3 regions of the Cellulosimicrobium sp. ES-005 genome follow, and region 2 is predicted to be linked to each of the others. Evidence: predicted binding sites of a transcription regulator. Region 2 holds the regulator's gene; each other region holds the start of a gene.
The links. Region 2 encodes Rex, which represses fermentation and respiration genes when NADH is low (regulators of the CRP and FNR family bind a similar motif). Its sites were predicted from a motif close to CTTGTGAANNNNTTCACAAG; they were not measured.

Region 1 (9,895 bases), 1.8 Mb from region 2:
CAGCGCTCGTCAGAGCGCGCCGTGGAAGGTGCGCGAGAGCACGTCCAGCTGCTGCTCGCGCGTGAGGCGGACGAAGTTCACCGCGTACCCGGACACGCGGATCGTCAGCTGCGGGTAGTTCTCCGGGTGGTCCATGGCGTCCAGGAGCGTCTCGCGGTTCAGCACGTTGACGTTCATGTGGTACCCCTCGGACCCGATGTAGGCGTCCAGGAGGCCGGCGAGGTTGGTCACCTGCTCCTCCTGGGTGCGCCCGAGGCCGCTCGGTACGACCGTGTTGGTCAGCGAGATGCCGTCCTGCGCCTCGTCGTACGGCAGCTTGGCCACCGACAGCGCCGAGGCGAGCATGCCGTGCGTGTCGCGCCCGTTCATCGGGTTGGCACCCGGGGCGAACGGCTCGCCGGCGCGGCGGCCGTCGGGCGTGTTGCCCGTCGCCTTCCCGTACACGACGTTCGACGTGATCGTCAGGACCGACTGCGTCGGCACGGCGTCGCGGTACGTCGGGTGCGTGCGCACCTTCGCCATGAACCGCTCGACGAGGTCGACGGCGATCGCGTCGGCCCGGTCGTCGTCGTTGCCGTACGTGGGGTACTCGCCCTCGGTCACGTAGTCGACGACGAGGCCGCGCTCGTCGCGGACGACGGAGACCTTCGCGTGCTTGATCGCCGACAGCGAGTCCGCCGCGACGGACAGGCCCGCGATGCCGCACGCCATGGTCCGCAGCACGTCCTTGTCGTGCAGCGCCATCTCGATGCGCTCGTACGCGTACTTGTCGTGCGACCAGTGGATGCAGTTGAGCGCCTCGACGTACGTCTCGGCGAGCCAGTCCATCGTCGCGTCGAACTTCGCCATGACGTCGTCGAAGTCGAGCACGTCGCCCTCGACGGGAGCCGCCACCGGCGAGACCTGCTTGCCGGAGATCTCGTCGCGCCCGCCGTTGATCGCGTAGAGCAGCGTCTTGGCGAGGTTCACGCGAGCGCCGAAGAACTGCATCTGCTTGCCGACGCGCATCGGGGACACGCAGCACGCGATCGCCGCGTCGTCGCCCCAGTGCTGGCGGATGAGCTCGTCCGACTCGTACTGCACGGCCGAGGTGTCGATCGACACCTGCGCGCAGTAGTCCTTGAAGCCCTGCGGCAGCGCCGGGCTCCAGAAGACCGTCATGTTCGGCTCGGGGGCCGGGCCGAGGTTGTAGAGCGTCTGGAGGAACCGGAACGAGTTCTTCGTGACGAGCGGGCGCCCGTCCTCGCCCATGCCGCCGATCGTCTCGGTGACCCACGTCGGGTCGCCGGAGAACAGGGAGTCGTACTCGGGCGTGCGCAGGAACCGCACGATGCGCAGCTTGATGACGAAGTCGTCGATGATCTCCTGCGCCTCGGACTCCGTGATGCGTCCGGCCTCGAGGTCGCGGTCGATGAACACGTCGAGGAAGGTCGACGTGCGGCCGAGCGACATCGCGGCGCCGTTCTGCTCCTTCACCGCGGCGAGGTAGGCGAAGTAGAGCCACTGGACGGCCTCGCGCGCCGACGTCGCGGGGCCGGAGATGTCGTAGCCGTACTCGGCCGCCATCTCCTTGAGCTCGCCCAGCGCGCGGATCTGCTCGGCGTGCTCCTCGCGCTCGCGCACGACCTGCTCGCTGAACGGCTGCGTGTCGAGACCGAGCTTGTCGAGCTTCTTCGCGGCGATCAGGGCGTCGACGCCGTAGAGCGCGACGCGGCGGTAGTCGCCGATGATCCGGCCGCGGCCGTAGGCGTCGGGCAGGCCCGTGATGATGTGCGAGCTGCGGGCCGCGCGCACGTTCGGCGGGTAGACGTCGAACACGCCCTGGTTGTGCGTCTTGCGGTACTCGGTGAAGACCTTCTTCAGCGTCTCGTCGACCTCGTAGCCGTAGGTCTGGAGCGCGCCCTCGACCATGCGCCAGCCCCCGTTCGGCATGATCGCGCGCTTGAGCGGGGCGTCGGTCTGCAGGCCGACGATCACCTCGTGCGCCTTGTCGATGTAGCCCGGGGCGTGCGCCGTGATCCCCGCGGGCGTGTGGGGGTCGACGTCGTAGATCCCCATCTCGCGCTCCTCGGGGAACATCGCGGACAGCGTGTCCCAGATCCCCGTCGTGCGCTCCGTGGGCCCGGCGAGGAACGACGCGTCGCCCGTGTACGGGCGGTAGTTGCGCTGGATGAAGTCGCGCACGTCGACCGTGTCGCGCCACGGGCCGTCGGTGAAGCCCTCCCACGCGGGGACGTGCGCGGTGTCGTGCTGCGGGTCGACGCCGCCCTCCACCGCACGGCCGCCGCTCGTCGTGCCGGGTGCCTCGGAAACGCTGGTCATCTGGACCTCCCTCGTGCCTGACGCGCGGGTCCGCGCGCCGGCCGGACCCGCCGGCCTCGCGGGGGCCTCGGGTGGAGGCCCTCGGTCGAGGTTCCGACGGGCTCCTTCGCCACCTCCAGGCTAGGTTCGCGCGGCGTCGCGCGGAGGGGTTTCGGGCCGTCCGGGGACCTAGGTCCCGAGCCGGGCGGGACCCCGCAGGAACCGCGGGATCTCGCGGTTCTCTCGCCCCTCGCACCCTGTCGGAACCACCCCTTGTGATGACCTTCACAAGCCCTCGGGACCCGGGCGCGACCGAGGCGGCACGCGCCCGTGACGCACGACACGGACGCACGTCACACGCCCGCCCGACGTGCTCGCGGCTTCCGTGTGAGACTGCCCGGGTGAAGCGCACCGTAGGGGTCGAGGAAGAGTTCCTGCTCGTCGGCGACGACGGCCATCCGGTCGCCCGGGCCGCGGAGGCCCTGGAGGCGTCGGGCACCGACGAGAAGGGCGGCGGGACCGGCTCGCTCGAGTCGGAGTTCATGGAGGAGCAGCTCGAGACCGCGACCCACCCGCGTCGCGAGCTCGACGACCTCGCGACGGAGATCCGCGCGGGACGGCAGCGCGCCCAGGAGGCCGCGGACCGCGTCGGCGCCCGGGTCGCGGCGCTCTCCACCTCGCCCCTGCCCTTCGAGGGCACCACCGTCTCCCGCCTGCGCTATCTCGAGGCCCGCGCCGCGTTCGGCCTCACGGCGCGCGAGCAGCTCACGAGCGGGTGCCACGTGCACGTCGCCGTCGCGGACGACGCCGAGGGGGTCACCGTCCTCGACCGCATCGGGCCGTGGCTCTCCACGCTCCTCGCGCTGAGCACCAACTCCCCGTTCTGGCAGGGCCAGGACAGCGGGTACGCGAGCTTCCGGTCCCAGGTCTGGTCCCGCTGGCCGACGTCGGGCCCGACCCGCGCGTTCGGGACGCCCGAGGCGTACCGCGCGGCGGTCGACGGCCTCGTCGCGACCGGGACGATCCTCGACGAGAACATGGTCTACTTCGACGCGCGGCTCTCGTCGCGCTACCCGACCGTCGAGATCCGCGTCGCCGACGTGTGCCTCGACCCCGACACGGCGACGCTCCTCGCGGCCCTCAGCCGCGGCCTCGTCGAGACCGCGGCGCGCGAGGCCGCGGACGGCGTCGCGCCCCCGGAGCTCCGCCCCGAGATCCTGCGGACCGCGTCGTGGCGCGCCGGGCGCTCGGGCCTCGAGGAGGACCTCGTCTCGCCGCTCACCTGGCGTCCCGCCCCGGCGCACGACGTCGTCGGACAGCTCGTCGCGCACGTGCGGGACGCCCTCGTCGACGCGGGCGATCTCGACGCCGTGACGGAGCTCCTCGGACGCCTCTGGTCCGGCGGGAACGGCGCCCAGCGCCAGCGCGCGTGGCACGCGGCGTCCGGCGGGGACCTGCGTGCGGTCGTCGAGCAGGCGGTCGAGGTCACGCACTCCTGACGCCCCGCCGCGGCGCCGGTGGCCGGGTGCCCGGCGCTCGCTACGGTGCGGTGAGGGCCGCCGCGCGGGCGCGGGCGACGACGTCGTGCACCGTCGCCCCCAGGACGTCCGGCAGCGGCCCGTCCGTCCATGGGCGCCCGTGGGAGACCCAGCCGGTGCGCGTGCCGGCGGCCCGGCCGGCGGCGACGTCGGCGTGCGCCGCGTCCCCGACCATCCAGACCTGTGCGCGGTCCGCGTCGGCCGCACCGACGCGGTCCAGCGCGATCTCGAGGAGCCGCGGGTCGGGCTTGTCGACGCCCTCCTCGCCGGACACGACGACGGCGTCGACGTGCGCCCCGACCCCGCAGCGGGCGAGCTTGCCGCGCTGCTGGGGGGACGTCCCGTTCGTCACCACGACCACCAGGTCGCCGTCGGCGCGCAGGGCGTCGAGGAGGTCGAGCACGCCGTCGTACGCGCGCACGTGGTCGAGGATGCCGGCGCGGAAGCGGTCGACCGCGGCGGGCAGGTCCTCGTCCCAGCCGAGGCGGTCGACGATGACGCGCGCCACGTCGGTCTTGACGGCGAACCCGCCCTGGTCGGCCGCGACGATCGCCGCGAGGTCGGACGCGTCACGACCGGCGTGGGCGACGGCGTCGGCCGCCCAGGCGGCGAACGCGTCGTCGCGGCCGACGAGCGTGTTGTCGAGGTCGAGGAGCCAGATCACGCCTGGACCCTAGCCCGGACGACCCCCGCACCGCTGAGGCGTCCGCGACGAGCGCCCTCGCTCCGACGGCTCAGCCGCGGGTGAGTGCCGCGAGCGCGTCCAGCACGTCGCGCGCGACGTCGGCCGGCGTGAGCCGGTACGCCGAGGCCACCTGGTCCCGCGTCGCGTGGTCGAGGAACTGCGCGGGCAGGCCGAGCGCGTGCACGGGCGTGCGGACGCCGCCCTCGAGCGAGCGCTGCGCGAGGAGCGCGCCCACGCCGCCGTCGGCGACGCCGTCCTCGACGCTCACGACGAGGTCGTGCTCGCCGGCGAGCTTGACGAGCGCGCTCGGCATCGGCAGGACCCACGTGGGGGACGCGACGGTGACGTCGACGCCGTGGGCCGTGAGCGTCTGCGCCGCGTCGAGCGCGACACGCGCCATGGACCCGGGGCCGACGAGCAGGACCCGGGCGCGGGGGGCCGCACCCTGCGGAGCGATCTTCGGCGCGTCCTCCGGCACGGCGAGCAGGTCCACGCCGTCCACCGTGTCGACGGCGGGCAGCGCGTCCCCGAGCGCACCCTTCGGGTAGCGCACGACCGTCGGGGCGTCGTCCACGTCCACGGCCTCGCGCAGCGCCGTCCGCAGCGTCTCCTCGTCGCGCGGCGCGGCGAGCCGCAGGCCGGGCACGATGCGCAGCATCGCCATGTCCCACATGCCGTTGTGGCTCGCGCCGTCGTCGCCCGTGATCCCGGCGCGGTCGAGCACGAACGTCACGCCGGCCTTGTGCAGCGCCACGTCCATGAGGACCTGGTCGAACGCGCGGTTGAGGAACGTCGCGTAGACGGCGACGACGGGGTGCAGGCCCGCGAACGCCATGCCCGCGGCGGACGTGGCGGCGTGCTGCTCGGCGATCCCGACGTCGAACGTGCGCTCGGGGAATGCCTGAGCGAACGGCTTGAGGCCCACCGGCTCGAGCATCGCCGCCGTGATCGCGACGACGTCGGAGCGGCGGCGGCCGATCTGGACGATCTCGTCCGCGAAGACGCTCGTCCAGCCGAAGCGCGACGGCGCGACCGGGAGCCCGGTCTCGGGGTGGATCTTCCCGACGGCGTGGAAGCGGTCGGCGACGTCCTGCTCGGCGGGCGTGTAGCCGCGGCCCTTCTCGGTGATCGCGTGCACGATCACGGGCGCCCCGTACGCCTTGGCCCGGCGCAGCGCGTGCTCCATCGCCTCGACGTCGTGCCCGTCGACGGGGCCGACGTACTTGATGCCGAGGTCCTCGAACATGCCCTGCGGGGCGACGACGTCCTTGAGGCCCTTCTTCAGGCCGTGCAGCCACTCGTACGCGAACCGACCCGGGGCGCCGGACCGGTTGAGGGTGCGCTTGCCCCACTGCAGGAAGCTCTCGTAGCCGTGCGTGGTGCGCAGCGTCGACAGGTGGTGCGCGAGCCCGCCGATGGTCGGCGAGTAGGAGCGGCCGTTGTCGTTCACCACGACGACGAGGCGCCGGTCCTGGCTCTCGGCGATGTTGTTCAGCGCCTCCCAGGCCATGCCGCCCGTGAGGGCGCCGTCGCCGATGACCGCGACGACGTGCCGGTCGGTAAGACCGCGCACGACGTTCGCCTTCGCGATGCCGTCGCCCCACGAGAGGGCGGTCGACGCATGCGAGTTCTCGACGACGTCGTGGTCGGACTCGGCGCGCGACGGGTAGCCGGACAGGCCGCCCTGCTTGCGCAGCGCGGAGAAGTCCTGGCGCCCGGTGAGGAGCTTGTGCACGTAGGACTGGTGGCCCGTGTCGAACACGAACGTGTCGGTCGGCGACGAGAACACGCGGTGCATCGCGATCGTGAGCTCGACGACCCCGAGGTTCGGACCGAGGTGCCCGCCGGTGCGCGAGACCGAGTCGACGAGGAACGCACGGATCTCGCCGGCGAGCTCCCGCGTCTGCTCGAGGGTCAGCCGTTGCACGTCCTCGGGCGAGGTGATCGTGCCAAGCAGGCTCATGCAGATGCTCCGTTCCGTTCCCGTGCGACCAGCCCGACAACTCTAGGCCGTCCGGGCAGGTGACCTGCGCAGCGGTGCGCGGGGCGACGGGACCTTCACGCCATTGACGCACACTCCGGCGCCCGACGCACGGACCACCCGTTGGTGGAATCTCACTTCCGCACTGCGGACAACGACGGGCTCCGACCTCGTAGGATGGGGGCATGCGCTTCCTGCCCGGCCAGTCCCCCGCGACCGACCTCACGTACGGCGACGTCTTCCTCGTCCCGTCGCGTTCCGAGGTCGCCTCGCGCTTCGACGTCGACCTCTCCTCCGCCGACGGGACGGGGACCACGATCCCCGTCGTCGTCGCGAACATGACCGCCGTCGCGGGCCGCCGCATGGCGGAGACGGTCTCGCGCCGCGGAGGCGTCGCGATCATCCCGCAGGACGTGCCGACCGACGTCGTCGCCGACGTGGTCGCCGACGTGAAGTCCAAGGACCCCGTCATCGAGACGCCCGTGGTCGTGGGCCCGCACGACACCGTGCACACGGCGCTCACCCTCATCGGCAAGCGCTCGCACGGCGCGGCGGTCGTCGTGGACGACGGCCGGCCCGTGGGCGTGGTGACGGAGGCCGACTGCGCCGACGTCGACCGCTTCACCCAGGTCCACCAGGTCATGACCACCGACCCCCTCGTCCTCGACGCGTCCGTCCTCGACGGCGGTCGCGCCGGGCTCGAGGCGGCCTACGAGCAGCTCCACAGCGCGCGCCTCAAGGTCGCGCCCGTGACGCGCGACGGGGCGCTCGTCGGCGTCCTCACGCGCAAGGGCGCGCTGCGCTCGTCCGTCTACGCACCCGCGCTCGACGCAGCGGGCCGCCTGCGGGTCGGAGCCGCCGTCGGGATCAACGGCGACGTCGCCGCCAAGGCCAAGGAGCTCCTGGCGGCCGGCGTCGACGTGCTCGTCGTCGACACGGCGCACGGCCACCAGGCCAAGATGCTCCAGGCGCTCGACGCCGTGCGCTCCGTCGGCCCGGACGTCCCCGTGGTCGCGGGCAACGTCGTGACCGCGGACGGCGTGCGCGACCTCGTCGCCGCGGGTGCCGACATCGTCAAGGTGGGCGTCGGCCCGGGCGCGATGTGCACGACGCGCATGATGACCGCCGTGGGGCGCCCGCAGTTCTCCGCCGTCCTGGAGTGCGCCGCCGCGGCGCGCGAGCTCGGCAAGCACGTCTGGGCCGACGGCGGCGTGCGCCACCCGCGCGACGTCGCCCTCGCGCTCGCCGCGGGTGCCTCGCAGGTGATGATCGGCTCGTGGTTCGCGGGGACGTACGAGTCCCCCGGCGACCTGCACGACGACGGGACGGGTCGGCTCTACAAGGAGAGCTTCGGCATGGCGTCGGCGCGGGCGGTCGCGGCGCGCACCGCGGGCGGGTCGCCGTTCGAGCGTGCGCGCAAGGCGCTCTACGAGGAGGGCATCAGCTCGGGGCGCATGTTCCTCGACCCGCAGCGCCCGGGCGTCGAGGACCTCCTCGACCAGATCACGTCGGGGCTGCGCAGCTCCGCGACCTACGCGGGCGCGTCGAGCCTCGCGGAGTTCGCCGACCGCGCCGTCGTCGGGATCCAGTCCGCCGCGGGCTACGAGGAGGGCCGCCCGCTCCCGGTGAGCTGGTGACCGCCGACCCGGCGGGCTCGCGCCCGGCCGCGCGCGAGCAGCTCGCCGCGCTCGCGCGCGACGGGGGCGCCTGGCCCGAGCCGTGGCGGCACGCCGTCGGCGCCCTGCGCGCCGACGCCCGTGGGGCCGCCGTCCTCCTGCTGTTCGGCGCGCTCGACCGCGTCCCCGCGGAGCACGCCGCGGCCTCGGTGCCCCGCGACCTCGACGTGCTCCTGCTCGCGCGCGCCGCGACGCTCGGCCACCACCCCGGCCAGGTCGCCTTCCCCGGAGGCCGCCTCGAGCCCGAGGACGCGGGCCCGGTCGGCGCCGCGCTGCGCGAGGCCGAGGAGGAGACGGGGCTCGAGCCCGACGGCGTCGACGTGCTCGGGACGCTCGGCGAGCTGCCCGTGCCGGTGAGCAACCACCTCGTCACCCCGGTCCTGGCGTGGTGGTCGCGGCCCACGCCCGTCCGCGCGGTGGACGCCGCCGAGTCCGCGCACGTGTTCCGCGTCCCCGTCGCCGACCTGCTCGACCCCGAGCGGCGGCGCACGGTGACGGTGCGGCGCGACCGCCGGGTGCACAAGAGCCCCGGCTTCCTCGTCGAGGCCGACGGGCGCGAGCACCTCGTCTGGGGGTTCACGGGCGGGATCCTCGACGCGCTGTTCGACCGGCTCGGCTGGACGGAGCCCTGGGACCGGACCCGCACGCTCGACGCCCCGCTCTGACCCGGCGGCACCCTCGCGTCATGAGGAGGGCCCCTGCGCCGTCGGATCCTGCGCCGTCGGACCGGAGAGCCGCCTGCCGAACGCGGGGTCGCCCGTGAGCGTCGCGGAGGAGCGGCGCACGACCTCCTCGAGCACGCCGAGGTCGACGGCGTCGAGGTCCTTGACGTAGACGCAGCCCTTGCCGACGGTGTGCGGGCCGAGCCGCTCCAGGAGCGCGGCGTGGGCGTCGACGCCGTCCATGAGGTACACGGTCGTCGCGGCCTTGCGCGGCGAGAAGCCCGCCGCCGCCATATCGCCCTCGCGCCCGCTCGCGTAGCGGTAGTGGTAGGTGCCGAACCCGACGATCGACGAGCCCCACATCCGCGCGCGCTCCCCCGTGACCCGTCCCATCAGCTCGACGAGCCGGTACGCGTCGCGACGCCGGACGGGGTGCTCCACCGCCGCGAGGAACGCCTCGACGTCCGCGCCGCTCGGCCGGGTCATGTTCTCGGTACCCATGCCCCAGTCTCTCGCCGCAAGGCGGCGACGCGCGAGATCGGCACTCCCGTGACGGTTCGGCGATCGTGGCCGCCGATGTCGGCCGGACGTGCCGACCTCGACCGAGCATGCCGATCTCAGGGCGAGATCGGCGCGCCGTCCGGAGACGACGGCGGGGCGCCCACCTCGAGAGGTGAGCGCCCCGCCGGGGTGCGCGTGCGCCGTCGGGCCGGACCGGGGTCAGGCGACGAGCGACCGGAGCACGTACTGCAGGATGCCGCCGTTGCGGTAGTAGTCCGCCTCGCCGGGGGTGTCGATGCGCACGACCGCGTCGAACTCGACCGTCGTGCCGTCGGCCTTGGTCGCGGTGACCTTCACGGTCGAGGGCGTGGAGCCGTCGTTCAGCGCCGTGATGCCGGCGATGTCGAACGTCTCCGTGCCGTCGAGGCCGAGCGACCCGGCGTTCTCGCCCGCCGGGAACTGCAGCGGCAGGACGCCCATGCCGATGAGGTTCGAGCGGTGGATGCGCTCGAAGCTCTCGGTGATGACGGCCTTGACACCCAGGAGCGCCG
Region 2 (9,895 bases):
GCGGTCAACGTCGGGCTGCCCCGCCGCACGGACGGCGCGCGCTGGCTGCGGGCGGTCGACGCCGTCGTGCCGCCGGTGCTGCGGGCGTTCCGGCCCGAGGTCCTCGTCACCCAGCACGGGTGCGACGCGCACGGCGAGGACCCGCTCTCCGACCTCGACGTCTCCGTCGACGCCCAGCGCACGGCGCTCGCCCAGGTGCACGACCTCGCGCACGAGCTCACCGGCGGACGCTGGCTCGCGCTCGGCGGCGGCGGGTACGCGATCGCGCGCGTCGTGCCGCTCGTGTGGACGGCGGTCGTGGGGGAGGTCGTGCACCGGCCGGTGACGGCGGGCGAGCCGCTGCCCGAGGAGTGGCGCGCCCGCGTCGCCGAGGTCGCCGGGTTCGACGCCCCGCTCGCCTTCGGCCCGCCCGTCGACGTGCGCCGCTGGAGCAGCGGCTACGACCCCGACGACGACGTCGACCGCGCCGTCGCGGCCACGCGCCGCGCCGTCTTCCCGCTGCTCGGCCTCGACCCGCACTTCGACTGAGGCGGTCGTCCCCCGGGATGCCCGGGGCGTCGTGCGGGTCCGCGCGCCGGGCGGCGTACCGGGGCACGAGCGCGAGCGGGTAGTCTAGGGGGCGGATTTCTCTCGTGTTGGTCGGCTCGCGGCGCCCTCGTGGTCGCCGGGCGCCCCGATCAACCGTGGACCACACGCGGCCGGTCGACCGGTCGCCGACCGACACGCCGCTCGAGCATTGCGAGGACCGTATGGGCTCCGTCATCAAGAAGCGCCGCAAGCGCATGGCCAAGAAGAAGCACCGCAAGCTGCTTCGCAAGACGCGTCACCAGCGTCGCAACAAGAAGTGACGTCGCGCGCGTCCTGACGCGCCGACCCGCCGTCGAGCCCGGCCCCTCCCGAGGGACCGGGCTCGACGCGTCTCCGACGATCACGCGAGGTGGAGCCCTGGCCTACCAGGCCTCTACCTCGCGGGACCAGGGGTCTTCCTCGGCGGGCCAGGGGTCTTCCTCGCGGGACCGGGGTTCTCTCTCGCGGGGGCGAGGGCGCCGGCTCGGGGGAGCGGGGTGGTCAGAGGCGCGAGATGCGGCGGTCGACGGCGCGGCGGACGGAGCGCAGGACGAGGGCGGCGGCCCAGGCGGCGCCGGCCCAGCTCGCGGTGCGGACGCTGCTGCGGGCGACGCGACGGCGTCGGCCGCGGAACTCGCGGATGGGCCAGCCGACGTCCTGCGCGTGGCGGCGCAGGCGGGCGTCGGGGTTGATGGGGCACGGGTGCCCCACGGCCTCCATCATCGTCACGTCGTTGAGCGAGTCGCCGTAGGCGTAGGACGCGTCGAGGTCGATGTCCTCGCGCTCGGCGAGCGCCCGCACCCCGGCGGCCTTGGCGCGGCCGTGCATCATGTCGCCCACGAGGCGGCCGGTGTAGAAGCCGTCCTCGTGCTCGGCGACGGTGCCGAGGGCGCCGGTCGTGCCGAGGCGGCGCGCGATGAGCTCGCCGATCTCGACGGGGGTCGCGGAGACGAGCCACACCTGGTGGCCGGCGGCGAGGTGCTCGTCGAGCAGGCGGCGCGTGCCGGGGTAGATGCGCAGCGAGAGGACGGTGTCGTAGACCTCCTCGCCGATCGCGGTGACCTCGGCGACGGAGCGACCCGCGATGAGGGCGAGCGCGCGGGACCGGATGCGGTCGATCTGCTGCTTGTTCTCGCCGAACAGGAGGTAGCGCGCCTGGTGCACGGCGAAGCGCACGATGTCGAGCGTCGAGAAGAACTCCCGCTGGTACAGCGCGCGGGCGAGGTGGAACGACGACGCGCCACGGATGATCGTGTTGTCCACGTCGAAGAAGGCGGCGGTGCGGTGCGCGGGTGCGGGGGGCGTGCGGCCGGCGTCGAGCGCGGCCTCGGAGGCGGTCGACCCGGGGGTCGGGACGGGGCCCGGACCGGAAGACGTCGCCATGTCCCCACTCTAGGCGGTCCCGCGCTCGGCCCGGGGCCGCGTCCTCGTACCCTGGGAGGCGTGAGCACCTCCGACGCGCCGGCCCCTCCCGTCCTCCTCTACGGCCGAGCGGGGTGCCACCTGTGCGACGACGCGCGCGCCGTCGTCGCGGCGGTGTGCGCCGAGGCGGGGGTCGCGTGGGCGGAGGTGGACGTGGACGCGCCGGACGCGGACCCGGCGCTGCGCGAGCAGTACGGCGAGTACGTCCCGGTCGTGACGGTCGGCGGCGTGCAGCAGGGGTTCTGGCGCGTGGACGCCCGCCGGCTCGCCCGCGCGGTGGGTCGGATTTCGACGGCGCGCGCGGACCTGGGATGATTCCTCCCGGTGGAGCGCGACCGTCGACGAGGACGGTCCCAGGACGACGGGGTGACGGGTGGCTGAGCAGGTAGTCGGTGAGGTGACGGCGCCGGGTATCCCGAGCGCGACGGTGGCGCGGCTCCCGTCCTACCTGCGGGCGCTGCGCGACCTGGTGGCGCGGGGCGTCGCGACGACGTCGTCGGTCGAGCTCGCCGAGCTCTCCGGCGTCGGTCCGGCGCAGCTCCGCAAGGACCTGTCGTTCCTGGGCTCGTTCGGCACGCGCGGCGTGGGCTACGACGTGGACTCGCTCGCGCAGTACATCACCGAGGCGCTGGGGCTCGTGGACGAGCACCGCATCGCGATCGTCGGGATCGGCAACCTGGGGCACGCGCTCGCGAACTACTCGGGGTACGAGCAGCGGGGCTTCCACGTCGCGGCGCTCCTCGACGCGTCGCCGGAGGTCGTGGGCACGCGGGCGGCGGGCCTCGTCGTCGAGCACGTCGACGCGCTGGAGGAGGTCGTGGCGCGGGAGAAGGTGTCGATCGTGGTCCTCGCGACGCCGGCAGCGCACGCGCAGTCCGTCGCGGACCGGGTCGTGGCGGCGGGCGTGCGGGAGATCCTCAACTTCGCGCCGCGCGCGCTGCAGGTGCCCGCGGACGTCGACGTGCGCGGCGTGGACGTCGGCAGCGAGCTGCAGATCCTCGCGTTCCACTCCCAGGCGCGCGCGCTCGCCGAGGCGCAGGACCGCTGAACGACGAGGGGCCGCGTGCTCGCGCACGCGGCCCCTCGGGGCGGCACCCCTGCCGGGGGTGCAGTGTTTCGGGGAACGGTCCCGGGGAAGAGCGCCCCGGGAGCCGGTCGTCAGGCCTGCTTGATGGCCGAGACGTCGAGGGCGATCTTGATCTTGTCGCCCACGAGCACGCCGCCGGTCTCGAGCGCGGCGTTCCAGGTGAGGCCGAACTCCTTGCGGGAGATCTCCGTGGTCGCCTCGAACCCGGCGCGCGCGTTGCCGAACGGGTCGGTCGCGGTGCCCGCGAACTCGGTCTCGAGCTCGACCGGCTTGGTCACGCCGTTGATGGTCAGGTCGCCCGCCACGACGAAGTCGTCGCCGTCGCCGGAGATGCTGGTCGACGCGAAGGTCCACGTCGGCTTGTTCTCGGCGTCCCAGAAGTCCGCGCTGCGCAGGTGGTTGTCGCGGTTCGCGTCGCCCGTGCTCACGGACGCGGCGTCGAGCTCGGCGGTCACGGAGGTCGACTCGAGGTCGTCGCCCACGGTGATGGTGCCGGCCGTGATGGCGAGCGTGCCGCGCACCTTGGAGATGCCGGCGTGGCGGACCGTGAAGGCCGCCTGCGAGTGGGACGAGTCGAGGGCGTAGGTACCGGCGTTGAGCCCGGCGGGCAGCGGCGTGGCCATGGGTGCTCCTGAAGGGGTCGAGGGTCCCGGGGGACCGAACTTGGTTGAAGGTTCAACTTCGTACGTGCGTATCAACAGCAGGGGGTGATCCGTCTATTCCCGGTGAGGTGGAACAATGTTCGGCGAGGTTCCACCCCTGAACCCGCCCCCGTCCGCCAGCGCCCGAGGACCCATGACCAGCAACGACGTCGACCACCAGCTGACGACGACCGCCCGCGGGACCACCGCGGCCGCGAGCGCGGAGCCGCGCTGGCTCGACGCCGAGCAGCAGCGCCTGTGGCGCGCCTACCTCGACGGGACCGTGCGCTTCATCGAGTCGCTGGGGCGCGACCACGAGGAGCGGTCGGACGTGTCGCTCAACGAGTACGAGCTGCTGGTGCGGCTCTCGGAGAGCCCGGACCACACGCTGCGGATGTCCGCCCTCGCCGACGGGCTCGCCCGGTCTCGCAGCCGCGTGACCCACACCGTGGCGCGCATGGAGGCGCGCGGCCTGGTCCGGCGCTCGGCGAGCACGGGCGACCGCCGCGGGGTCAACTGCGAGATGACGACCGAGGGCTACCGCGTCCTCGTGGCGTCGGCTCCGGCCCACGTGGCCGCCGTGCGCCGGTTCATGGTCGACGTGCTCACGCCGGAGCAGTTCCGGGCGCTCGGCGAGGCGATGGCGGCCGTCGCCGAGGCGTGCAAGGCCGACCGCGACTCCTGACCCGGGTCGCTCCGGGAGCCGCCGGCCCGCGGGTGCCGGTCAGGGCCGGGAGTGCGGGACACTGGTGCGCATGGTCTCCACGATCGTCCACCTCCTGCGCCACGGCGAGGTCCACAACCCCGACGGCGTCCTCTACGGCCGCATCCCCGGCTACCACCTCTCCGAGCGAGGCCACGAGATGGCCCGCCGCGTCGCCGCGCACCTCGCGGGCGAGCCCGGGCCCGACGGCGCGTCCCGCCCCCGCGCGGACCTCGCCGTCGTCGTCGCGTCGCCGCTCCAGCGCGCCCAGGAGACGGCCACGCCCGCCGCCGAGGCGTTCGGGCTCGAGCTCGGCACCGACGACCGGCTCATCGAGGCCGCGAACCACTTCGAGGGCATGACCTTCGGCGTCGGGGACGGGTCGCTGCGCCACCCGCAGCACTGGCGCTTCCTGTGGAACCCGTTCCGGCCGTCCTGGGGCGAGCCGTACACCGAGCAGGTCGCGCGCATGCGCGCCGCGGTCGCCGACGCCCGGGACAAGGCCGCGGGTCACGAGGCGCTCCTCGTGAGCCACCAGCTCCCCGTGTGGCTCACGCGCCTGAGCTTCGAGAACCGCCGCCTGTGGCACGACCCGCGCAAGCGGCAGTGCTCGCTCGCGTCGCTCACGTCGCTGCACTTCGAGGACGACCGCCTCGTCGGCCTGCACTACTCCGAGCCGGTCGCCGACCTCCTCCCGGGCGCCGCGACCGTCGCGGGGGCGTGACGTCGGTCATGTCTCGCGCCGTCGTCGCCGTCCGGACGCCCGAACCGTCCCGTTCGGGAGTGGCGGAGGTCACGTCTCCCAGGTGGCGTCCAGGAACCCCGGGCAGGGTGCCTCCCGTGATGCCGCTGTGACCGCCAGCTCGCGCGCGCGTGCCGCGCGCGCCCTCCCGCCCGTCCGCCGCGTGCTGACCGCGGGCGTCGTGCTCGCCGCGACGCTCGGCCTCGCGGCGTGCGCCCAGGACTCCGGCGCGACGACGGACGTCGTGGGTCAGGGCTACGTCTCCGGCGACGGCTCGGTCCGCACCTGGGACGCGGGCGAGCGGGGCGACGTCGTCGCGCTCACCGGCACCGACTACGAGGGCGAGCCGGTCGACACGAGCGCCTGGCTGGGCGACGTCGTCGTGCTCAACACCTGGTACGCCGCGTGCGCGCCGTGCCGCGCCGAGGCGCCCGACCTCGTGGCCCTCGCGAACGACCGCGCCGACGACGGCGTGCAGGTGCTCGGCATCAACACGACGGACGAGGCCGGGGCCGCGCAGGCGTTCCAGCGCCGGTTCGAGGTGCCGTACCCGTCCATCGACGACCGCAGCGGGGAGGTCGTCGCGGCGCTCTCCGGCACGGTGCCGCTCCAGGCGGTCCCGTCGACGGTCGTGCTCGACCGCGAGGGCCGCGTCGCGGCACGCGTCATCGGGCTCGCCGAGGGCTCGACCCTGAACGCGCTCGTCGACGACGTGCTCGCCGAGGACGAGGCGGCCGGCTGACCGTGGTCACCCTCGCGTCCCTCGCCGCCACCGTCCCGGCCGCCGCGCTCCCCGCCGCCGCGACGAGCGTCGGCGACACGTTCGCCGCGACGGTCTGGAGCGGGTCGATGCTGCTGGCGGTCCCGGTGGCGATCCTGGCGGGGCTCGTCTCCTTCGCCTCGCCGTGCGTGCTGCCGCTCGTGCCCGGCTACGTCGGGTACGTCTCGGGCATGGCCGCGGCGAACGCCGGGAGCGGGCGTGGCGCGTCCGGAGGGACGACGACGGCCACGCGGGTCGCGGCGCCGAGCCGCGGCCGCGTCCTCGCGGGCGTCGGGCTCTTCGTCGCCGGCTTCACGCTCGTGTTCGTCGCGCTGATGGTCGCCGCCGGCGCGATCGGCGTGCACCTGGTCCGGTGGGAGGACGTCATCACGCGCGTCCTGGGCGTGGTCGTCATCCTCATGGGGCTCGCCTTCATGGGGGCGGTCCCGTTCCTCCAGCGCGAGCGGCGCCTGCACCTGAGCCCTCAGGCGGGGCTGTGGGGAGCGCCGCTGCTCGGCATCGTGTTCGGGCTCGGCTGGACGCCGTGCCTCGGTCCGACGCTCGTCGCCGTGCAGTCGCTGTCGCTGAACGAGGCCTCGGCGGGCCGTGGCGCGGTCCTCGGGGTCGCCTACTGCCTCGGTCTCGGCGTGCCGTTCCTGCTCATCGCGCTCGGGCTCCAGAGCTCGCAGCGCATGCTCGGCTTCCTGCGCCGGCACCGCCTCGCGATCATGCGGATCGGCGGCGGGCTGCTCGTGCTCATCGGCCTCGCGCTGGTCACGGGCCTGTGGACGACGTGGACGACGACCATGCAGGGCTGGATCGACGGCTACGTGACGGTGGTGTGAGATGACCGAGCGGACCGGCCAGGCCGAGAGATCAGAAGAGCGTCCGACGTCGACGGGCTACCGCCCCGAGGGCATCGACGACGCGTTCTCCGCGGGCGACGGCCCGGGTGACCGGACGCCGTCGGGTGGCGGGGGCGGCGCGGGAGGCGACGGCGGCCCGGCGCTCCCGAGGCTCGGGTGGCGCGGCACGCTGCGCTGGACGTGGCGGCAGCTCACGAGCATGCGCGTCGCGCTCATGCTCCTCATGCTGCTCGCGGTCGCAGCGGTGCCCGGCTCCGTCCTGCCGCAGCGCCCCCAGGACCCGGCGGCCGTGCTGCGGTACCTGCAGGAGAACCCGACGACGGGGGAGTGGCTCGACCGGCTCGGCTTCTTCGACGTCTACGCCTCGGTGTGGTTCTCCGCGATCTACATCCTGCTGTTCGTCTCGCTCGTCGGCTGCATCCTGCCGCGCACGAAGGCGCACTGGCAGGCGCTGCGCACGCGGCCCCCGCGCACGCCGCGACGCTTCGACCGCTTCCCCGCGCAGGCGCGCGCCGTCACCGACGCCTCGCCGGACGAGGTCGTCGCGGCGGCGAGCAGCCACCTGCGCGGCCGGCTCCGCTGGCTGCCGACGTTCCGCGTCGACACGGGCGCCGAGGAGGCCGCCCCGGCGCGGGGCCGTGCCGCCGCGCGGCCCGCGGCACGGACGGTGTCCGCCGAGCGCGGCTACGTGCGCGAGACCGGCAACCTGCTGTTCCACCTGTCTCTCGTCGGCCTCCTGGTCGCCGTCGCGACGGGCCAGCTCCTGCACTACCGCGGCCAGGCGATCGTCACGGAGGGCCGGGGGTTCGCGAACGCGGTCGTCGACTACGACACGTTCGAGAACGGCGCGTGGTTCCGGCCGTCGTCGCTCGTGCCGTTCTCGATGACGCTCGACGCGTTCGAGTCGGAGTTCGCCCAGGACTCCGTCGCGTTCGCGCAGTCGCGCGACTTCACCGCGACGGTCACCGTGCGCGACCCCGACGGCGAGTCCCACGAGGAGACCATCAAGGTCAACCACCCGCTCACCGCGGGCGGCGCCAAGATCTACCTCCAGGGCAACGGGTTCGCGCCCGAGGTCACGGTGCACGACGCCGACGGCGAGGTGGCGTTCTCGGGCCGCGTGCCGTTCCTGCCCGAGGACACGATGTACACCTCGCGCGGCGTCATCAAGGTGCCCGACGTGTCGTCCGGCCTCGACCAGATCGGGCTCGTCGGGTACTTCCTCCCGACGGCCCAGCTCAGCGAGGACGGCGAGACCGCGGAGTCGGTGTACCCGCAGCCGATCAACCCGCTCCTCGTGCTCGAGGTCTACCGGGGCGACCTCGGTCTCGACGAGGGCCTGCCGCAGAACGTCTACCGCCTCGACACGGACGATCTCACGCCGTCGGTCGACGCGGACGGCGAGCGCGTGAAGCTGCTCGTCGCCCCGGGCGAGACGGTCGACCTGCCCGACGGCCTCGGCACGATCACGTTCGACTCGCTGCCGCGCTACGTCGCCCTCGACTTGCGGCACGACCCGTCGCTCACGTGGGTGCTCGTGTTCTCGCTCGGCGCGCTCGCGGGTCTCGCCGTCTCGCTGTTCACCCCGCGCCGCCGCGTGTGGGTGCGCGCGTGGCGCGAGGAGGTGCCCGGTGACGGGGACGACGGCCCGCGCGAGCGCACCGTCGTCGCCGTCGCGGGTCTCGCCCGCGGGGACGATGCCGGGCTCCAGGGCGAGGTGGACTCGCTTCTCGCCGCGCTCCCGGGCGTGGCACCATCGGGTGAGGGTGACCTCACCACGTCGTCGGGACGCGCACCGGCCGACCGCACCCGCTCCACCGCGCGTCCCGCACAGGACCCGACCGCGCGACCGCGCACGAAAGGCTGACCGATGACCGTAGCCGAGCTGAGCCAGGACCTCGTCTGGGCCGCTGCGACTGCCCTGACCGTCGCGCTCGTCGCGTTCGCGATCGACCTCGCGCGGCTCGCGGGCCGCGCCGACGACGAGCGGGCCGAGGCACGGGCCGACGCGAAGGTGCCCGGCGCGGAGGTGCTCGCGGGCGCGGGCGCGTCCGTCTCGCCGTACGGCCCGGACACGCCCGACGTCGTCGACGCCGCACCCGTCGCCGCGCCCGAGCCGTCGCGCAAGGCCGCCAACATCGGGATCTCGCTGACGTGGCTCGGGACGGCGCTGCTGCTCGTCGCGATCGTCACGCGCGGGATCGCCGCCGGCCGCACGCCGTGGGCCAACATGTACGAGTTCACGCTCGTCGGCGCGTTCGTCGCGCTCGCGGTGTTCCTGGCCGTGTCGCTCAAGCGGGACGTGCGCTTCCTCGGGTCGTTCGTCACGGGCCTCGCGGTGCTGTTCCTCGTGCTCGCGCAGAACGCGTTCTTCGTCGCCGCGACCGGCGTGCAGCCCGCGCTCCAGTCCTACTGGCTCGTCATCCACGTGGGCGTCGCGATCATCGCGACGGGCATCTTCACCGTCGCGTTCGTCACGTCGGTGCTCCAGCTCCTGCGCGACTCGCGCGACTCCGGGAACGCCTTCCTCGGCGCGCGCGGCTGGCGCTGGCTCGACTCGACGCCGGGCCCGCTCCAGCTCGAGGCGCTCAGCTTCCGCCTCAACGCGGTCGCGTTCGTGCTGTGGACGTTCACCATCATCGGCGGCGCGATCTGGGCGGAGCACGCCTGGGGCCGCTACTGGGGCTGGGACCCCAAGGAGGTCTGGAGCTTCGTCGTCTGGATCGTGTACGCGGCGTACCTGCACGCCCGCACGACCCGCGGCTGGTCCGGCCGCCGGGCGGCGTACTTCGTGATCGTCGGCTACGCGTGCGTCCTGTTCAACTTCACGGGCGTGAACCTGCTGTTCAACGGCAAGCACTCGTACTCCGGCCTCAACCCGGGCGACTGACCCGGTCCGACACCGCGCTCGACCTCACTGCGGTGGGTCGGTCAGCGGGCGGTGTCGTCGCCGTCGTCGGACCCGTTGCTCGCGCCGGGACGGTGCGCGTCGCCGTCGTCCTCGGTGCGGTCGTCCTCCGTCGTGCCCCCGGCCGCCGGGGGAGCGTTCTCCGTCGCGGGCGAGGGCGCCTCGTCCCGCGCCTGGCGGCGCTGCTGCTGCTCGAGCC
Region 3 (9,895 bases), 2.0 Mb from region 2:
GACCGCCGCGTCCTCCGCGACGCCGAGGTCGCGGTGCACGCGCGCCGCCCACGCGGCGAGGTCCTCCTCGCTGAACGCGTTGTCGAGCGACAGCATCGGCTCGAGGTGCTGGACCGTCGCGAAGCCCGCCGCGGCGCGGCCCCCGACGCGCTGGGTGGGCGACTCGGGCGACTGGAGGGCGGGGTGCGCGGCCTCGAGCGCCTGGAGCTCGTGCATCCGGGCGTCGTACTCGGCGTCCGAGGAGACGGGCTGGTCCTCCTCGTAGTACGCGCGCTGGTCGGCCTCGACCTGCGCGACGAGCTCGGCCCAGCGTCGCTGCGCGGCGGCCTCGTCGAGCTCGGCGGCGGACGTGGCCGCGGGGACCTCCTCGTCCGTCACGGTCGGGGTGGTCGGGGCGGACGTCGCGGGGGTGCTCTCGCTCACCCGCACATCATCGCGCGGACCGCCGACATCCGCCGCCCTCGGCGGCGGTGCGGGTCCGCTTCCGCGAGGTCGTCGCGCGCTCAGCGTCGGTGCGAGGGGACGAGGTGGGCGGCGAGGCGGTCGACGGCGCGGGCGCACGGGACACGGTCATGAGGGCGCCGAACCTCGAGGCGTTCGTCCCGCACGTCGAGGTCGTGGAGCTGGACTGCGGCCACCGGATCCAGCAGGAGCTCCCGGAGGAGACCACCCGCCTGATCCTGGCGGGGCTCCAGCGGCAGGAGGCCGCGCTCGGGTCGTGACCCCGGGCGGCGGGCGGTCACCCCCAACCGTGGGACGCGTCGTCGTGCATCGGCGGGCACGTGCCGCCGGGCTCGGTCGCGGCCTCGAAGTGCCACAGCTCGTTCGCGTACGTGCGGCACAGCCCGAACTCGGCCCCGTGCTGCTCGAGCCACAGCGCGCCGTCCGTCGGCCCGACGTCGATCGCGAGCCCCGCGACGTGCTCGGACGACTCGGGCGGCAGCACCCAGCGGTGCGCCTCCTCGGCCGAGCCGTAGCGCTCCAGCGCCGCGTCCACGAGCTCCTGCTGCTCGGCCGCCGTGCGCCACCCGGACGTCAGGGTGAGCTCGACGCCGTCGGCGTCCGCGGCGGCGCGTGCCGCGTCGAAGCGGCGCTCCAGCTCCGGGTCGAGCCGGGTCGCGGCCTGCGGGCGCAGCGACGGCGAGGGGTCGGCCACGGCGGCGCCACCGCCGTCGCGCGTCACGGTGAGGTACGTGAGGGCCCCCGCCGCACCGAGCGCCCCGACGGCGAGGACGCCGGCCACGGTGCGGGCGACGCGACGGGGACCGGGACGGCCGGGGACGTGGCGGGCGGGGCGAAGCGGTGTCGTGGTCATGCCTCGAGGCTCGCCCGCGGCGGTCCCTCGCCACATCGACCCGTCGGCGGCACCTCGACCCCCGCCGTCCGGCGCACCCGCGCGTCCCGGGTCCGCCCCCGGCCCGACGCGGCTCCGCCCTGGGGCTGAGCCCAGGTCTCCCGACCTCGGCCCCCGGGCGGTGCCGTCCGTACGGGCACCCGGCTACCGTGGACGGGTGCACCGGCTCACCCGTCTGCCCGTGTGGGCGCAGGACCTCGGGACCGCGCTCGCCGCGGGCCTCGTGTGGTTCGGTGTCATCACCGTGATGGAGAACGGGGACTACTGGTACCCCCGCCACCCCGAGTCGTACCGCGTGGCGGGGCTGTGGATCGTCCTGACCCTCGCCCTGCGCCGGGTCGTGCCGGGGCCGCTCTTCTGGGCGACGGCGATGCTCTATCCCCTCGCCCTGCCGTGGCCGATGCAGACGCCGTTCGAGCTCCTCCCGCTCCTCGTCGCGGGGTTCGCCGCGACCCGCTCGGGCGCCGTCCCGTGGGCGCTCGCCGGCCTCGCGGGCGGGCTCTCCGCCTACGCGACGCAGCTCTGGGATCGCCCCCACCTGACGTTCCCCCCGGTGCCCTTCTCCCCACGATGGATCGGGCTCGCCCAGTCGCCGTCGGACGTGCTGCTCGCCCTCGCGCTCGTCCTGGGCGCGGTCGCGGCCGGCTACTTCTTCCGTCGCCTCGCGCTGACGTCCGAGCGGCTGCGCGAGCGCAACGCCGAGCTCCAGGCCCTCCAGGCGGAGCTCGCCGAGCGCGCCGTGCTCGCCGAGCGGACGCGCATCGCGCGCGAGCTGCACGACGTCGTCGCGCACCACATGTCCGCGATCGTGGTCCGGGCGCAGGCCGCCGACCGCGTCGCGGCCAACAGACCCGAGGCCCCGGCCGAGGCGGTGCGCTGGATCAGCGACGAGGGCAAGCAGGCGCTGACCGCGATGCGCTCGGTCGTGCAGGTGCTGCGCCGCGGGACCGAGACCGACGGCGGGACGGCGGCCCTCGCACCGACGCCGGACGGCGCCCGCGCGCCCGACGAACTGCGCGCGGCCGCCAGGCGGCTGCGCGACGCGGGCCGCGACGTCGACCTCACGCTCCCCCGTCCGTGGCCGACGACGAGCGCCGAGTCCGGGCTCGCCGTCGTCCGCATCGTCCAGGAGGCCCTGACCAACGTGCTGCTCCACTCGCTCGCCCCCGAGGTCGCCGTGGCCGTGGCCGACGACGGCGCCGACCTGCGCCTGCGCGTCCACGACCCGGGTCCGCCCCTCCCGAGCACCGCGGGACGCCAGGGGCACGGCCTGACCTCCATGCGCGAGCGCGCGCTCGCGGCCGGGGGCGCACTGGCCGCCGGCCCGGACGGGCGCGGCGGATGGACCGTCGAGGCACGCATCCCCCGGGAGCCGGCGTGACCGCCCCGGTGCCGGGCGTCGACGGGAGCGGGGCCGCCACGCTCCCGCCGGTCCGCGTCGTCGTCGTCGACGACCAGTCCACGATCCGCCTGGGCCTGCGCATGATCCTCGACAACGAGCCCGACGTGACCGTCGTCGGCGAGGCCGGGGACGGCGAGACCGCGGTGACGATGGCACGCGCGCTGCGACCCGACGTCGTGCTCATGGACGTGCGCATGCCGCGGCTCGACGGCATCGAGGCGACCGCGCGAATCGTCGCCGACCCCGACCTCGCCGACGTGCGCACGCTCGTCCTGACGACCTTCGACGACGACGAGTACGTGTACGGCGCGCTGCGCGCCGGGGCGTCCGGGTTCCTCCTGAAGGACGCGGACCCGCAGACGCTCGTCGACGCCGTGCACCGCGTCCGCGCGGGCGACTCGCTGCTCGACCCGGCCGTCACCGGACGCATCATCTCGACGTACGTCGAGCTCGCGCGGCTCGCGCCGCTCGGGCACGACGCCGACGGGAACGCCGCCGACGGGAGCGGCGAGCCCGGGACCGGGCTGGGCGCGGCCACCCCGCGCGAGCGCGAGGTGCTGCTCGCCGTCGCGCGCGGGCTGTCGAACCGCGAGATCGGCGCCGAGCTGCACCTCACCGAGGCGACGGTGAAGAGCCACGTGCGCTCGCTGCTCACGAAGGTCGGCCTGACCAACCGCGTGCAGCTCGTCATCCTCGCCTACGAGGCAGGCATCGTCCGTCCGGGACGCGACGGTCATCCCGCGTCGACGAGCTGAGCGACGTCGCCCACGCGCCAGGCCCGGACGCCGCCCTCTCCGGCGAGCGTCACGACGGCGTCCGACCCGTCCGGGTGGACCGTTCCCTCACCTCCCGGCTCGGGCGTCGGCAGCACGAGCTGCTGCCACTCCTCCGCGTCGGCAGACATCCACAGGACCGACCGTTCCACGCCCGACGCGACGACCGTGCCGACCGCGGCGTACCCCTCGGCGACTCGGACGACGCGACCGAACGTCTCGCCTCGACCCGTCGCGCCGACGAGCTCGAAGGTCGTGCCGTCCGTGGTCCCGCGCAGCTCGGAGCGCCCGTCGACCTGCACCTGGAGCAGGGGGCGAGCGTCGCCGTCACCCTCGACACACCCCTCGACCTCGAACGCCTCCTCCGCGTCGATCACCGCGCGCTCCCAGCCGGTGCTCTCGCCGACCCAGGACGCGTCGACCTCCCGGTCGCCGTCGACGACCGTGCCCAGCACCCACGGACGACCGTCGGCGAGAAGGCACACGTGCCGCGCGGAGGACCGACCGTCACCGCCCTCGAACCCCTCGTCGAGGGTCCAGACGAGGCCGTCCTCGGACCGCCAGGCCGCGGCGTGCCGCACGCTCGCGCCCTCCGGGCTGTCGGCTCGCACCCCGACCGCGACCCACCCCCCGTCGACCGCGCGGACGCCGTGGATCTCCGCGTGCCCGGAGGACGGCCAGCCGGAACCCTCCGTCCACCCACCGCCCGCGGGACGGAACCACGACCGCACCGTGACGGCGTTCTCGCCCTCCTCCCAGCCGAACGTGACCGTCACCTCGCTCCCGTCCGTGGCCACAGACCGGACCAGGGCGAGGTCCTCCCCGGTCCAGGGGACGTCCGCCGACGTCTCGACCAGGGCACGACCATCGACGGTGTACACCGCTGACGAGACCCACCTCCGCCAGCCGTCGCCCGCGGTCGAGACCTCCGCGCGACGCGCCACGAGCGCCCCGTCGCCCGCGTCGACCTCCGTCGGCCGGAACCAGCGCCGAGGCATCGCGAGGGTCGCGAGCCGACGCCACCGCCCGTCGCGGAGCTCGGTCACGTACGCGCCGCCGTCCCCGGCGAGGACGGCCCGCACCGCACGCTCGTCCGGGTCCCAGGCGGACGGACCGCCGAAGCCGATCCCTCCGTTGTCGTCGGACATGCCCTGGGACGCGATGTGTCCCGGCTCCACCTCGACCACCAGACTGCTCGCGCTGAGCTCGTCGCCCCAGTAGACGGCCGCGAGATCGTCGCCGCCCACGGCAGGCGCCGACAGCCCGGTCGACTGGTCGTCCGTGCCTGCGTCGTCGCGGCGGAAGTCCAGGTACTCCCAGGCGTCACCGTCGCCCGGTTCCCAGAACCACGCCGCCGCGTCCGTCACGGGACCGCCGAGCCCTGCCTCCCGGACCGAGCCCGTCAGGACGAACCCCGTCGCGGTCGTCGCCGCACCCGCGACGCGCGGCGCGTCACCGGGCAGGTCGGACGTCGTCCAGGTGGTCCCCGAGTCCGCGGAGCGATAGGTGACGACCACGTCGTCCCCCACCTCGTCGTCCCAGGAGACCACGGCGACCCACGTCTCTCCGCGTCCTGCCACTCCCTCGACCGTCGGCTCTCCCGCACCGTCCGGCAGGACCAGCGGAACAGGGTCGCCGGACGTCGGGACGAGCACTCCTCGGACGGCCCGCGCGTCCGCGTCGACGCCGAGGGCGACGACCGTCCCGCCCGTCTCGGCGACGTGCGTCAACGGGACGTCCACGATCTCCGGAGGAAGCCGGACCGGTTCCCACGCCACGCGGTCCGCCGAGGTCAGCAGGAAGCCGGCCGTCCGCCCGTCCTCCCCCGTGCTCCCCGCGAGGACGGTGCGCGCCGCACCGCCCGCGGCCGCGAGGTCGCGCACCACGCCCGGAAGGTCCAGGACCGCCGGCTCCCCCGCGACCGCGCCGCTCTCACCGAGGGTCCAGACCACGCCCTCCGGCACACCACCCGGCGTCGTCCGCACACCGCTCACGATCCACGGCAGCCCGGACGCGGCGGGCACGATCCCGACCTGGTCGACGACGGCCTCCTGCGGGGCGAGCTCGGGTGGCACGTCGATCTCGGCGAACACCGCGGGGTCGCGCCGCTCCGGCTCCGCGTCCGGCGTGCACGCCGCGAGCGTCACCCCGAGCGCTCCCGCCAGCACCGCGGCGAAGACCCTCGCCACGCGTCGTCCACGTCCGTGCACCATGCGGCCCCCTGCCGTCGCCATGACCCGCGTCGTCGCGCGTCGCGGGACCGACGTCCCGCGAGCGGAGAACCTACCGAGGTTTCGACGCCCCTCGAGGGTTTTCCACAGGCCAACGCACGACGGAGCCCGACGGCGGAAGGGGACTCGCGCCGTCGGGCTCCGGGTTCTCGTGGGGTCGGTCCCTGTCGCGGGTCGCGTCAGCCGGCCGCCACGGTCTCGGCAGGCGGGGTCGCCGCCTGCCCGTCCTCGGTGCTCGCGCCCTCGTGGGCCGCGAGACGCTCTGCCCGCACGACCTCGCGGCTGCTGCCGCGGTAGGCCGCGACGAGGATGTCGCGCATGTCCTCCAGGACCGGCATCCGCGGGTTCGCCGGGGCGCACTGGTCCTCGAACGACCGGAGGGCGAGGTCGTCGAGGCGGCTGAGGAACGCCGCCTCGTCGACGCCCTGCGCCGCGAACGTCGGCTCGATGCCGACCTTGGCGCGCAGCTCCTCGACCGCCTTCGCGTACGACTCGACGCCCTCCTCCGGGGTGGAGGCCGGCAGCCCGAGGTGCTTCGCGATCTCCTGGAACCGCTCCGGGGCCACGTAGCGCTCGTACTTGGGCCAGCTCGTGAGCTTGGTGGGCACCTGGCCGTTGTAGCGGATCACGTGCGGCAGGAGCACCGCGTTGGTGCGCCCGTGCACGAGGTGGAAAGTCGAGCCCACGGTGTGCGCCATGGCGTGCACGATGCCGAGCATCGCCGAGCCGAACGCCATGCCCGCGATGGTCGCCGCGTTGTGCATCTTCTCGCGCGCCTTCGGGGCCGCCGCACCCTGCGTGACCGAGTCCTCGATGTGCTCGAAGACCATCTTGATCGCCTGGAGGCACAGCCCGTCGGTGAAGTCGTTCGCGTAGACGGAGACGAACGCCTCGGTCGCGTGCGTGAGGGCGTCGAAGCCCGAGTCGGCCGCGAGCTTGGCGGGCATGGTGTCCGTGAGCACGGGGTCGACGATCGCGACGGTCGGGGTGAGCGCGTAGTCCGCGAGCGGGTACTTGAAGCCCGTCTCGGGGTCGGTGATGACCGCGAACGGCGTCACCTCCGCGCCGGTGCCCGACGACGTCGGGATGCACACGAGCTTCGCCTTGCCCCCGAGCTCGGGGAACTTGTACGCGCGCTTGCGCACGTCGAAGAACTTCTCCCGCATGTCGGAGAACTCGATCTCCGGGTGCTCGTAGCGCAGCCACATGACCTTGGCCGCGTCCATGGGCGAGCCGCCGCCGATCGCGATGATCGTGTCGGGCTCGAAGTCGCGCATCGACTCGGCGCCGCGGTTCACGGTGCCGACGCTCGGCTCCGGCTCGACCGCGTCGATGATCTGGATCGCGACCTTCTCCTCGCGGCGCGCGAGGACGTCGAGCACGCGGTCGACGACGCCGATGCGGCTCATGACCTTGTCGGTGACGATCGTGACGCGGTGCACGTCGCGCATCTGCGCGAGGTACTGGATCGAGTTCGGCTCGAAGTACGTCTTGGCGGGCACCTTGAACCACTGCATGTTGTTGTTGCGCCGCCCGATCCGCTTGACGTTGATGAGGTTGACCGCCGACACGTTGTTCGACACCGAGTTCGCGCCGTAGCTGCCGCAGCCGAGCGTGAGCGACGGGAGCAGCGCGTTGTAGATGTCGCCGATGCCGCCGAGCGACGTCGGGCTGTTCCACAGCACGCGCACGGCCTTGACCCGCGCGCCGTAGCGCTCGACGAGCTCCTGGTCCGCCGTGTGGATCGCCGCCGAGTGGCCCAGGCCGTCGAGCTCGACCATGCGCTCCGCGAGGCGGACGCCGTGCTCGGTGTCGCGCGCACGCAGCACCGCGAGGACCGGGGTGAGCTTCTCGCGGCTCAACGGCTCCTGCGGGCCCACGTCGTCGATCTCCGCGAGGATGATCGACGTGTCGTCGGGCACCTCGAAGCCGGCCTCGCGCGCGATCCACACGGGCGACTTGCCCACGACCTTCGGGTTGAGCTTCGCGCCGGCGCAGTTGGTGCCGCTCGCCTCGACGCCGAAGATGAGGCGCTCGAGCATCGCCTTCTCGGCGGGCGTCGTGCGGTAGGCGTGCAGCCGGGCCAGCTCGCGCATCGCGTCGTCGTAGACGACGTCGTCGAGGATGAGCGCCTGCTCCGACGCGCAGACCATGCCGTTGTCGAACGCCTTCGACATGACCACGTCGTTGATCGCGCGGCCGAGGTCGGCGCTCTTCTCGACGTAGGCGGGGACGTTGCCCGCGCCGACGCCGAGCGCCGGCTTGCCGGCCGAGTAGGCCGCGCGGACCATGCCGTTGCCGCCCGTCGCGAGGATGAGCGCGACGCCCGGGTGGTGCATGAGGGTGTTGGTCGCCTCGATCGAGGGGTGCTCGACCCACTGGATGCAGTCGTCGGGCGCGCCGGCGGCCACGGCGGCGTCCCGCACGATGCGGGCCGCCTCGACCGACGAGCGTTGCGCGCTCGGGTGGAAGGCGAACACGACGGGGTTGCGCGTCTTGAGCGCGATGAGCGACTTGAAGATGGTGGTCGACGTCGGGTTGGTCACCGGCGTCACGGCGCACACCACGCCGACCGGCTCGGCGATCTCGACGACGCCCGTCAGCTCGTCGCGGCCGATGATGCCGACCGTCTTGAGGTTCGCCATCGAGTTGGGCACGTGCTCGCACGCGAAGATGTTCTTGGTCGCCTTGTCCTCGAACACGCCGCGCCCGGTCTCGGCGACGGCCAGCTGCGCGAGGTGACCGTGCTGGTGCAGGCCCGCGACCGATGCCTTGAGGACGATCCGGTCGACGTCCTCCTGCGTGAGGCTCATGTACTGGTCGAGCGCCTTGCGGGCGCGCTCGACGAGGACGTCGATCTCGTGCGCGGTGCGCGTGTCCTCGGTGCGGGTCTCGACCTTCGTGCCGGCGCTCTTCGCGCTCATGCGTCCCCTCCGGTGCCCGGCCGGGCCGGGCGTCGGGCCGCGGGTGCTGCCGGGGCCGGATTGCCCCGGCTCCTTCAGCGGTCTCTCTACTTGTGAATGTTTTCACAAGCGCCTGGGCGCGGCAAGGCCCCGCGGCCGTTCGGGGCCCAAGGTCCCGGCACCCTCGTGACCTCCGCACCACCGCCCCCGCCGCCGTAGGGTGGGGGACCATGACCGCCGAGCAGACGACGAGCCCCTCGCTCTCGCCCGAGAGCCCCACCGAGACCCCGCTCCCCGACGACGGCGCGCCCCACGACCCGTACCTGTGGCTCGAGGACGTCGAGGGGGACGAGGCCCTGACCTGGGTCCGTGCACGCAACGCCGAGGTCGCCGACACGCTCGAGACCGCCGACGAGTTCGCCACGACCGAGCGCGCGATCCGCGAGGTGCTCGACTCGGACGCGAAGATCCCCGAGGTCTCGAAGATCGGCGACCGGTACTACAACTTCTGGCGCGACGCGCAGCACGAGCGCGGGCTCTGGCGCCGCACGACGCTCGAGTCCTACCGCACCGACGACCCGGAGTGGGAGACCGTGCTCGACCTCGACGCGCTCGCCGCGGCCGAGGGCGAGTCGTGGGTCTGGCACGGCGCGAGCGTCCTGCGCCCGACGCCGGAGCAGCTCGCCGCACGCGAGCCGTGGCGGCACGCGCTCGTCGAGCTCTCCCCCGGCGGCTCCGACGCCGACGTCACGCGCGAGTTCGACCTCGTCGAGAAGCGGTTCGTCGCGCCCGAGGACGGCGGCTTCCACCGCGCCGAGGCCAAGGGCTCGCTCGGCTGGATCGACGCCGACACCGTGTACGTCTTCACCGACTTCGGCGAGGGCACGCTCACGCCGTCGGGGTACCCGCGCGTGGTCAAGCGCTGGACGCGCGGCACCCCGCTCGACGAGGCCGTGACGGTCTACGAGGGCACCGACGAGGACATGTACATCTCCGCCTGGCGGTCGCACACGCCCGGGTTCGAGCGCGACTTCGTGCACCGCTCCAAGGCGTTCTACGCCGACGAGCTCTACCTCGCCGAGCACACCGGCACGCCCGAGCAGCGCCTGACGAAGATCGACGTGCCCGACTCCGCCGAGGTCGGCGTCCGGCGCGAGTGGATGCTCGTGGAGCTCCGCGACGACTGGGCCGTCGGAGGCGCGACGTACCGCGCGGGCTCGCTCCTCGTCGCG

Region 1: pflB (formate C-acetyltransferase) is a predicted target of Rex. The motif match lies at 2,574-2,593, and genes of this name have one in related genera.
Region 3: adhE (bifunctional acetaldehyde-CoA/alcohol dehydrogenase) is a predicted target of Rex. The motif match lies at 8,774-8,793, and genes of this name have one in related genera.

The regions. Positions count from the first base shown of each region.
Region 1 covers NZ_CP159290.1:2,224,231-2,234,125, forward strand. Annotated here, with positions in the region: gene pflB (formate C-acetyltransferase) at 10-2,322, opposite strand; gene ABRQ22_RS09810 (glutamate--cysteine ligase) at 2,703-3,800, shown strand; gene ABRQ22_RS09815 (HAD family hydrolase) at 3,841-4,503, opposite strand; gene dxs (1-deoxy-D-xylulose-5-phosphate synthase) at 4,574-6,487, opposite strand; gene ABRQ22_RS09825 (GuaB1 family IMP dehydrogenase-related protein) at 6,691-8,142, shown strand; gene ABRQ22_RS09830 (CoA pyrophosphatase) at 8,139-8,846, shown strand; gene ABRQ22_RS09835 (DUF1801 domain-containing protein) at 8,865-9,344, opposite strand; gene acnA (aconitate hydratase AcnA) at 9,564-9,895, opposite strand, start outside.
Region 2 covers NZ_CP159290.1:4,067,421-4,077,315, forward strand. Annotated here, with positions in the region: gene ABRQ22_RS18135 (acetoin utilization protein AcuC) at 1-528, shown strand, start outside; gene ABRQ22_RS18140 (AURKAIP1/COX24 domain-containing protein) at 750-848, shown strand; gene ABRQ22_RS18145 (HAD-IB family hydrolase) at 1,069-1,950, opposite strand; gene ABRQ22_RS18150 (glutaredoxin family protein) at 2,011-2,304, shown strand; gene ABRQ22_RS18155 (redox-sensing transcriptional repressor Rex) at 2,363-3,037, shown strand; gene ABRQ22_RS18160 (YceI family protein) at 3,148-3,699, opposite strand; gene ABRQ22_RS18165 (MarR family transcriptional regulator) at 3,872-4,402, shown strand; gene ABRQ22_RS18170 (histidine phosphatase family protein) at 4,473-5,144, shown strand; gene ABRQ22_RS18175 (TlpA disulfide reductase family protein) at 5,272-5,904, shown strand; gene ABRQ22_RS18180 (cytochrome c biogenesis protein CcdA) at 6,012-6,767, shown strand; gene ABRQ22_RS18185 (cytochrome c biogenesis protein ResB) at 6,769-8,655, shown strand; gene ccsB (c-type cytochrome biogenesis protein CcsB) at 8,659-9,678, shown strand; gene ABRQ22_RS18195 (PLD nuclease N-terminal domain-containing protein) at 9,720-9,895, opposite strand, start outside.
Region 3 covers NZ_CP159290.1:1,201,740-1,211,634, reverse strand. Annotated here, with positions in the region: gene ligA (NAD-dependent DNA ligase LigA) at 1-378, opposite strand, end outside; gene ABRQ22_RS05170 (hypothetical protein) at 528-722, shown strand; gene ABRQ22_RS05165 (M15 family metallopeptidase) at 740-1,315, opposite strand; gene ABRQ22_RS05160 (histidine kinase) at 1,512-2,735, shown strand; gene ABRQ22_RS05155 (response regulator transcription factor) at 2,732-3,511, shown strand; gene ABRQ22_RS05150 (hypothetical protein) at 3,490-5,718, opposite strand; gene adhE (bifunctional acetaldehyde-CoA/alcohol dehydrogenase) at 5,940-8,684, opposite strand; gene ABRQ22_RS05140 (prolyl oligopeptidase family serine peptidase) at 8,894-9,895, shown strand, end outside.